DNA from 2 places in the Roseburia sp. AF22-2LB genome. Region 1 is predicted to be linked to the other one. Evidence: predicted binding sites of a transcription regulator. Region 1 holds the regulator's gene; the other holds the start of a gene.

Region 1 (3,840 bases):
AGGCGAGATGTATCATTCCAAGAAAGTAACACCGGCAGTCATTGAATTTGTAGATATTGCAGGACTTGTAAAAGGAGCCAGCAAAGGAGAGGGACTTGGAAACCAGTTCCTTGCCAATATTCGTGAAGTAGATGCCATCGTTCATGTTGTACGTTGTTTTGAAGATACCAACGTAGTCCATGTAGACGGAAGCATTGACCCGGTTCGTGATATTGAGACCATTAATTTAGAGCTTATCTTTTCTGATATTGAAATCTTGGAAAGAAGAATTGCAAAAGTTACCAAGCAGGCAAGAATGGACAAGACACTTGCAAAAGAAGAGGCACTTTTGAAATCCTTAAAGGCACATCTGGAAGAAGGAAAGATGGCAAAGACTTATCCGTTGAGTGATGATGAGGACGAGCAGGCATGGTTTGCATCTTATAATTTATTAACTGCAAAACCGGTTATCTATGCAGCAAATGTAAGTGAGGATGACCTTGCAGATGATGGCGCAGACAATCCACATGTTGCAAGAGTAAGAGAACAGGCAGCCGCAGAAAACAGTGAAGTATTTGTTATCTGCGCACAGATTGAACAGGAAATTGCGGAATTAGATGATGATGAAAAAGCAATGTTCTTAGAGGACCTTGGATTAAAAGAATCCGGACTTGAGAAACTGATTGCAGCAAGCTATAAATTGTTAGGACTTATCAGCTACCTTACATCAGGAGAAGATGAGACAAGAGCATGGACTATTACCAAGGGAACCAAGGCACCGCAGGCGGCAGGAAAGATTCATACCGACTTCGAGCGTGGATTTATACGTGCAGAGGTGGTATCCTATGACCATCTGATTGAGTGTGGAAGCATGACAGCAGCAAAAGAAAAGGGACTGGTAAGATTGGAAGGAAAAGATTACGTTGTTCAGGATGGCGATATTATTTTATTCCGTTTCAACGTATAAGGAACCTTTTGAAAAATCCGGCATAGTATAAATAGAAGAAAAGGCACAGTGGGGCAGGCACATGATACGCTATTGTGAATTGTGTGAAAAGCAGGTGATTAATATTGCAGACTGTTGCTGCCTGGGAAATGTGGTGGATTTGGAACTGGATGAGTGCAATGGAAGAATCTGTGCACTGGTTGTAGCTGCGCCGGGAAAATTTTTCTGTATTTTTTGTCCGGCATGCGAATATATTATTCCATGGAAACGTGTTGTGCGGATTGGACCGGATATTATTCTGGTAGATGTCTGTGTAGAAGATGTGAAAAGTTAGTTGACATAAGAATACGAGAAAGTTATACTAAAAATAGTACGACCAATATTTGTAAAAGCTGATATCAGCAGTTCTTTATGAACGTTTGGTGATGGAAAAACGGTATTATTTACGTAAAATTCACAAAGCATGTTTTGCGTAGCTTTTAGAATAGGAGAAAAAAGATGAAGTGCCCATTTTGCAGCAGTGAAAATACCAGAGTAATTGATTCGAGACCGGCAGATGACAATAACTCCATTCGCCGGAGAAGATTATGTGACGATTGTGGAAAACGTTTCACAACTTATGAAAAAGTTGAGACAATTCCATTGATTGTAATAAAAAAGGATAACTGCAGAGAGCAGTATGACCGTTCCAAGATTGAAGCAGGTGTACTTCGTGCCTGCCATAAGAGACCGGTATCCGTGGAGCAGATAACCAGACTGGTTGATGAAGTGGAGACAGAGATTTTTAATCGGGAAGAAAAGGAAATCCCAAGTACCGTAATTGGTGAGATTCTGATGGATAAGATTAAAGATTTAGATGCAGTGGCGTATGTTCGTTTTGCATCTGTATATCGTGAATTTAAGGATGTAAATACCTTTATGAATGAGTTAAAGAAAATGCTGGATAAATAAAAGAAAATCTTTTTGGAGAAAAGGGTTAATTTTGGTTGAATTTATCCGATAAAATTAGTAGCAGATAATTATGATGTGAGGAACGTGATCGTTATGAATATTTCAGGAATTCGTCCCAATGCGGGATTTTACGATTACAACAGCATACAGAATATCCGGAATGCAGTAGAAGATACACCGGTTGTTAAGACGGCAGCAGATGCCGGTGCATCTGAACAGCAGCAGAAGGATACCTTAGAGACTCCGGTACGAAGAGAACAGGATTTTGGGGCAGCAGATTATGCAGCACAGTACCAGCCGGATCGTACCTACGAGATGAAAGGTTCTGAAAGTGATATACATAGCCTGGATGTTGAGAAGGCATTATCCGATATGCACAAAGATCAGGTACTGCAGCAGTATCAGTTCTTTGTGGGAGAGAACATTGAACAGAGCGGAATCCGGCAGATTACTGCAACGGATACTGCAAAAGTGCGAAATGTAGAAAACTTTAATTTATAAGAGCAATTTTGATTATAAAAAAGTAAGAGACCGTTAGAAGGTAAGATTCCTAAGAATTCTTAAGAATCTTACCTTTTTTACTTGCGGCAGTTATGCTTCTTTTGTATAATTAAATTCAGGCTTGTCTGAAGAACGGGAAGTATAAGAGAAAGAGGATAGAATATGAAGAAAGTGCAGGAAGACTGGAAGGAAGAAATGCTGCAGGTAGGAGTACTTACCAATACACATGGTGTGCGTGGCGAAGTGAAGGTATATCCGACAACAGATGATGTCATGCGTTTTAAAAAGCTGAAGCAGGTATTTTTGGATACTGGAAAAGAACCGATGGAGCTTCAGGTTACACAGGCGCGCTTCTTTAAAAATCTGGTAATATTAAAATTCAAAGAATTTGATAATATAAATGATGTAGAGAAGTATAAGAGCAGAGGGCTTTATGTAACAAGGGAAAATGCTGTAAAGCTGGCTCCGAATGAATATTTCGTGGCTGATTTGATTGGCTTAAAGGCAGTCGGAGATGACGGAGAAGATTTAGGTGAAGTAAAGGATGTACTTCAGACCGGTGCAAATGACATTTATGTATTACATAAAGATGGGGAAGATGATATTTTACTTCCGGCAATTAAGGATTGTGTAAAAAATGTCAATATAGAGGAAGGCACCATTACGGTACACCTTTTAAATGGGCTTCGTGATATTAATAAGAAGTAGGTAGCAAAATGAATTTTCATATATTAACATTATTTCCGGATATGGTAGAACGGGGACTGAATACCAGTATCATCGGAAGAGCAGTTGGCAAAGGACTTTTAAATATAGAAACAATTAACATCCGGGATTATACGTTAGACCGTCATAAAAAAGTAGATGATTATCCGTATGGTGGCGGAGCCGGGATGGTAATGCAGGCACAGCCGATTTATGATGCGTGGCAGGCAGTGGCGCAGAAGATTGGAAGAAAGCCAAGAACAGTATATCTTACACCTCAGGGCAATACGTTTCAGCAGGAAATGGCAAAGGATTATGCGAAGGAAGAAGACCTGGTATTGCTTTGTGGGCATTATGAGGGCATCGATGAACGTGTGTTAGAAGAAATTGTGACGGATTATGTGTCGATTGGAGATTATGTGCTGACAGGAGGAGAACTTCCGGCAATGGTCATGGTGGATGCGATATCCCGTATGGTGCCTGGCGTACTGGCAAATGATGAATCCGGAACCACAGAATCCTTTGAAGGAAATTTATTGGAATATCCGCAGTATAGCAGACCGGAAGACTGGATGGGAAAGAAAGTTCCAGCTATTTTACTTTCCGGAGACCATGCAAAGGTAGAAGCATGGAGGAGAGAACAATCCATTAAAAGAACCATGGAACGAAGACCGGATTTGCTGGCAGATGCAGATTTGACAGCAAAGGAGAAAGCAATGGTTGAGCATTTGCTGGACAAATCACAGGGTAAATGCTAG
Region 2 (3,840 bases), 170 kb from region 1:
CAGTGGTTCCGGCAGCCGGATACAAACAGCACCGTTCTTACACCGGTGCCGTTCGCAATATCATTATATTTAATCGCTGAATAATGCATTTTCTTTTCACTTTCTTTTTATAAGTGAAGTACACGCTCCTTGATTTCCTGGGTTCTTCCCTGATTCCAGAACTGGGAACCAATATAACCACAGGTACGTCTTGCCACGTTCATCTTATCCTGATCACGGTTGTGGCAATGCGGGCACTCCCATACTAATTTTCCATCATCATCTTTTACAATCTGAATCTCACCATCATAGCCACATACCTGGCAGTAATCGCTCTTGGTATTTAACTCTGCATACATGATATTCTCATAGATGAATTTCATTACAGATAAAACAGCATCCAGATTATCCTGCATGTTCGGAACTTCCACATAGCTGATTGCTCCACCCGGCGAAAGTGCCTGGAACTGGGATTCGAATTTCAGTTTGGTAAATGCATCGATATTTTCGGTTACATGCACATGATAGCTGTTGGTAATGTAATTCTTATCGGTAACACCCGGAATAACTCCGAAACGTTTCTGTAAACATTTTGCAAATTTATAGGTGGTAGACTCAAGCGGTGTTCCATATACGGAGAAATCAATATTTTCTTTCTCTTTCCACTCCTTGCAGGCATCATTTAACCGCTGCATTACCTTTAAGGCAAATGGTGTTGCTGCCGGGTCGGTATGTGGTTTTCCAGTCATATATCTGGTACATTCGCAAAGTCCTGCATAACCCAGTGAAATAGTAGAATATCCACCATATAAAAGCTTGTCTATGGTCTCGCCTTTTTTCAGACGGGCAAGTGCTCCATACTGCCAGAGAATCGGTGCCACATCAGAAGGTGTTCCCTTCAGGCGGTTATGACGTGCCATCAATGCACGGTAGCAAAGGTCCAAACGCTCATCAAATAGCTTCCAGAATTTTTCAAAATCTCCGCCGGAAGAGCATGCCAGATCTACCAGATTCAAGGTTACCACGCCTTGATTGAAACGACCATAGAACTTTGGCTTGCCATCTTCATCATGATATACGGTAAGGAAGGAACGGCAGCCCATACAGGTATAGCAGTTGCCATCTTTTAATTCCTTCATTTTCTTCTCAGAAATATAATCCGGAACCATACGCTTTGCAGTACATTTTGCTGCTTTCTTGGTCAGATAATAGTATTCCGAATCCTCATGGATATTATCCTCTTCCAATACATAAATCAACTTTGGAAATGCCGGTGTAATCCATACGCCATCCTCATTCTTAACACCCTGATAACGCTGGTCTAGCACTTCCTCTATAATCATGGCAAGGTCTTTTTTCTCCTGCTCATTCTTTGCTTCGTTCAGATACATGAACACGGTTACGAATGGGGACTGTCCGTTGGTAGTCATCAGGGTTACTACCTGATACTGGATAACCTGTACGCCCCGCTCGATTTCCGCATGAAGTCTTCTTTCCACAATGCTGTTAATCTTCTCTTCGCTCAGTTCCACATCGCTCTCTTTTAATGTCTGCACCAGCTCTGCATGAATTTTCTCGCGGCTGATCTGGACAAATGGTACTAAATGTGCCAGTGAAATACTCTGTCCGCCATACTGGGAGCTTGCCACCTGAGCAATAATCTGGGTTGCAATATTACATGCTGTAGAGAACGAATGTGGCTTGTCAATTCTGGTTCCGCTGATAACGGTTCCGTTCTGTAACATATCCTCTAAATTTACCAGATCACAGTTATGCATATGCTGTGCAAAATAATCTGCATCATGGAAATGGATAATTCCCTGTTCATGTGCCTCTACAATATCCTCCGGGAGAAGGAATCTTCTGGTAATATCCTTACTCACCTCACCAGCCATATAGTCACGCTGCACGCTGTTTACGGTTGAATCCTTATTGGAATTCTCCTGTTTTACTTCTTCATTATTACATTCAATCAGACTTAAAATCTGTTCATCCGTAGAGTTGGATTTACGTACCAGGGCACGTTTATAGCGGTAAGTAATGTATTTCCGGGCAACAGAAAAAGCCCTCTTGTCCATTAACTGATCCTCCACTAAGTCCTGAATATCTTCTACATTCAGGGCATGGTTGGCATCCTTACAGGAATCCTCTATATATTGTGCAATCTCCTTAATCTGGTCTGCAGTCAATCGTTCCGCTTCCACCACCTCATGGTTCGCTTTATTGATTGCAATAATAATTTTTGAAATGTCAAAAACAGCCTCTGCGCCGCTTCTTTTAATGATTTTCATTGAAATCCTCTCCCATAAAAAAATAGTCTATTCGCATAAAATCGGCACAAAACTGTACTAGATTTTGTGTCGAATCTCTTCAACGCATATACAGTATACCATATCTTGTGTTTTACGCAAGGGGGATATACAAGATTCGTGAATTTTTTTCAGAAAAATTTTTTTAGAATTTAACGCTTTTTTCATAATCTGGACAATTATTTTTCACAAAATCCGGGTATACTACAAATATCAATAGAGAACAGGTTCATCCCCCAATGTCTTGTCTCTCTATTTGATAAAACTTTTTTCATAAATTTTCATAACTCCCCTTTGTACCCCCGCAGTGCTGTGGGGGTATTACCTTTGTAAAACCATTTTTCAGACTGTAAAAACCCCGTCTCAAATATCAATGCGATATCGAAACGGGGCTTACTTCATTTTTAATCTATTTTTTAGAAATCTACTTCTGTGTCATAGTAACAGCATTTCAGCAGTTTTTCCATTTCTTCCTGACTTGGCTGTCTTGGGTTGGAGCCGGTGCAGGCATCCAAAATTGCATTGGCTGCAATCTCAGGCAGTCTCTCTAAGAATACTTCTTCCGGTACAAAGCCCTGCTCAGCCGGATAGCTGTCCGGTCCGTAGTTCTTAATACAGTGCGGAATATTCAAGTCATCATTCATCTTACGCAGGTACTGGATTAAAAGTGCGACTTTCTCGTCCAGTGTCTCTCCGCCAAGCTTCATAAAGTCTGCAATCACGCCATAACGTTTCTTTGCAGTCTCATCCTTTGCATTAAATGCAATAACCTTCGGCAGATACATGGCATTAGCTGCGCCATGAATAATATGTGCACCGTAGTCGGCAAATGCGGCACCGGTCTTATGTGCCATAGAATGTACGATTCCAAGCAGTGCATTGGAAAATGCCATTCCAGCCAGACACTGGGCATTGTGCATGGCATCACGTTTTGCCATATCTCCGTTATAGGAATCAATCAGATCATGCTGAATCATCTCAATGGCATGGAGTGCCAGCGGGTCTGTAAAATCACTGTTGGCAGTTGAAACATACGCTTCAATGGCATGTGTCATCGCATCCATTCCAGTATGGGCTACCAGTTTCTGCGGCATGGTCTCTGCCAGTTCCGGGTCAACGATTGCTACGTCCGGTGTAATCTCAAAATCCGCAATCGGATATTTGATTCCCTTCTCATAATCCGTAATAATGGAAAATGCAGTTACTTCTGTTGCTGTTCCTGAGGTAGAAGAAATTGCACAAAAATGTGCTTTCTTTCTTAATTTCGGAATTCCAAATACCTTACACATATCTTCAAAGGTAATATCCGGATATTCATATTTAATCCACATTGCTTTCGCAGCATCAATTGGAGAACCACCACCGATTGCTACAATCCAGTCCGGCTGAAACTTCTCCATAGCGGCAGCACCCTTCATCACGGTCTCAACAGATGGATCCGGTTCAATTCCTTCAAACAGTTCCACTTCCATACCTGCTTCTTTCAGATATGCCTCTGCTTTATCCAGGAAACCAAACCGTTTCATGGAGCCTCCACCAACACAGATCATTG

What was found. The regulator NrdR, encoded in region 1, represses ribonucleotide reductase genes. The targets are predictions, from matches to a motif close to CACAANATNTTGTG.
Region 2: nrdD (anaerobic ribonucleoside-triphosphate reductase) is a predicted target of NrdR. The motif match lies at 2,367-2,380, and genes of this name have one in related genera.

What each region holds. Positions count from the first base shown of each region.
Region 1 covers NZ_QTWM01000002.1:273,479-277,318, reverse strand. Annotated here, with positions in the region: gene ychF (redox-regulated ATPase YchF) at 1-946, shown strand, start outside; gene DWX96_RS04075 (YlmC/YmxH family sporulation protein) at 1,008-1,259, shown strand; gene nrdR (transcriptional regulator NrdR) at 1,424-1,876, shown strand; gene DWX96_RS04065 (hypothetical protein) at 1,970-2,377, shown strand; gene rimM (ribosome maturation factor RimM) at 2,540-3,085, shown strand; gene trmD (tRNA (guanosine(37)-N1)-methyltransferase TrmD) at 3,094-3,840, shown strand.
Region 2 covers NZ_QTWM01000002.1:438,836-442,675, forward strand. Annotated here, with positions in the region: gene nrdG (anaerobic ribonucleoside-triphosphate reductase activating protein) at 1-89, opposite strand, end outside; gene nrdD (anaerobic ribonucleoside-triphosphate reductase) at 108-2,270, opposite strand; gene DWX96_RS04860 (iron-containing alcohol dehydrogenase) at 2,705-3,840, opposite strand, start outside.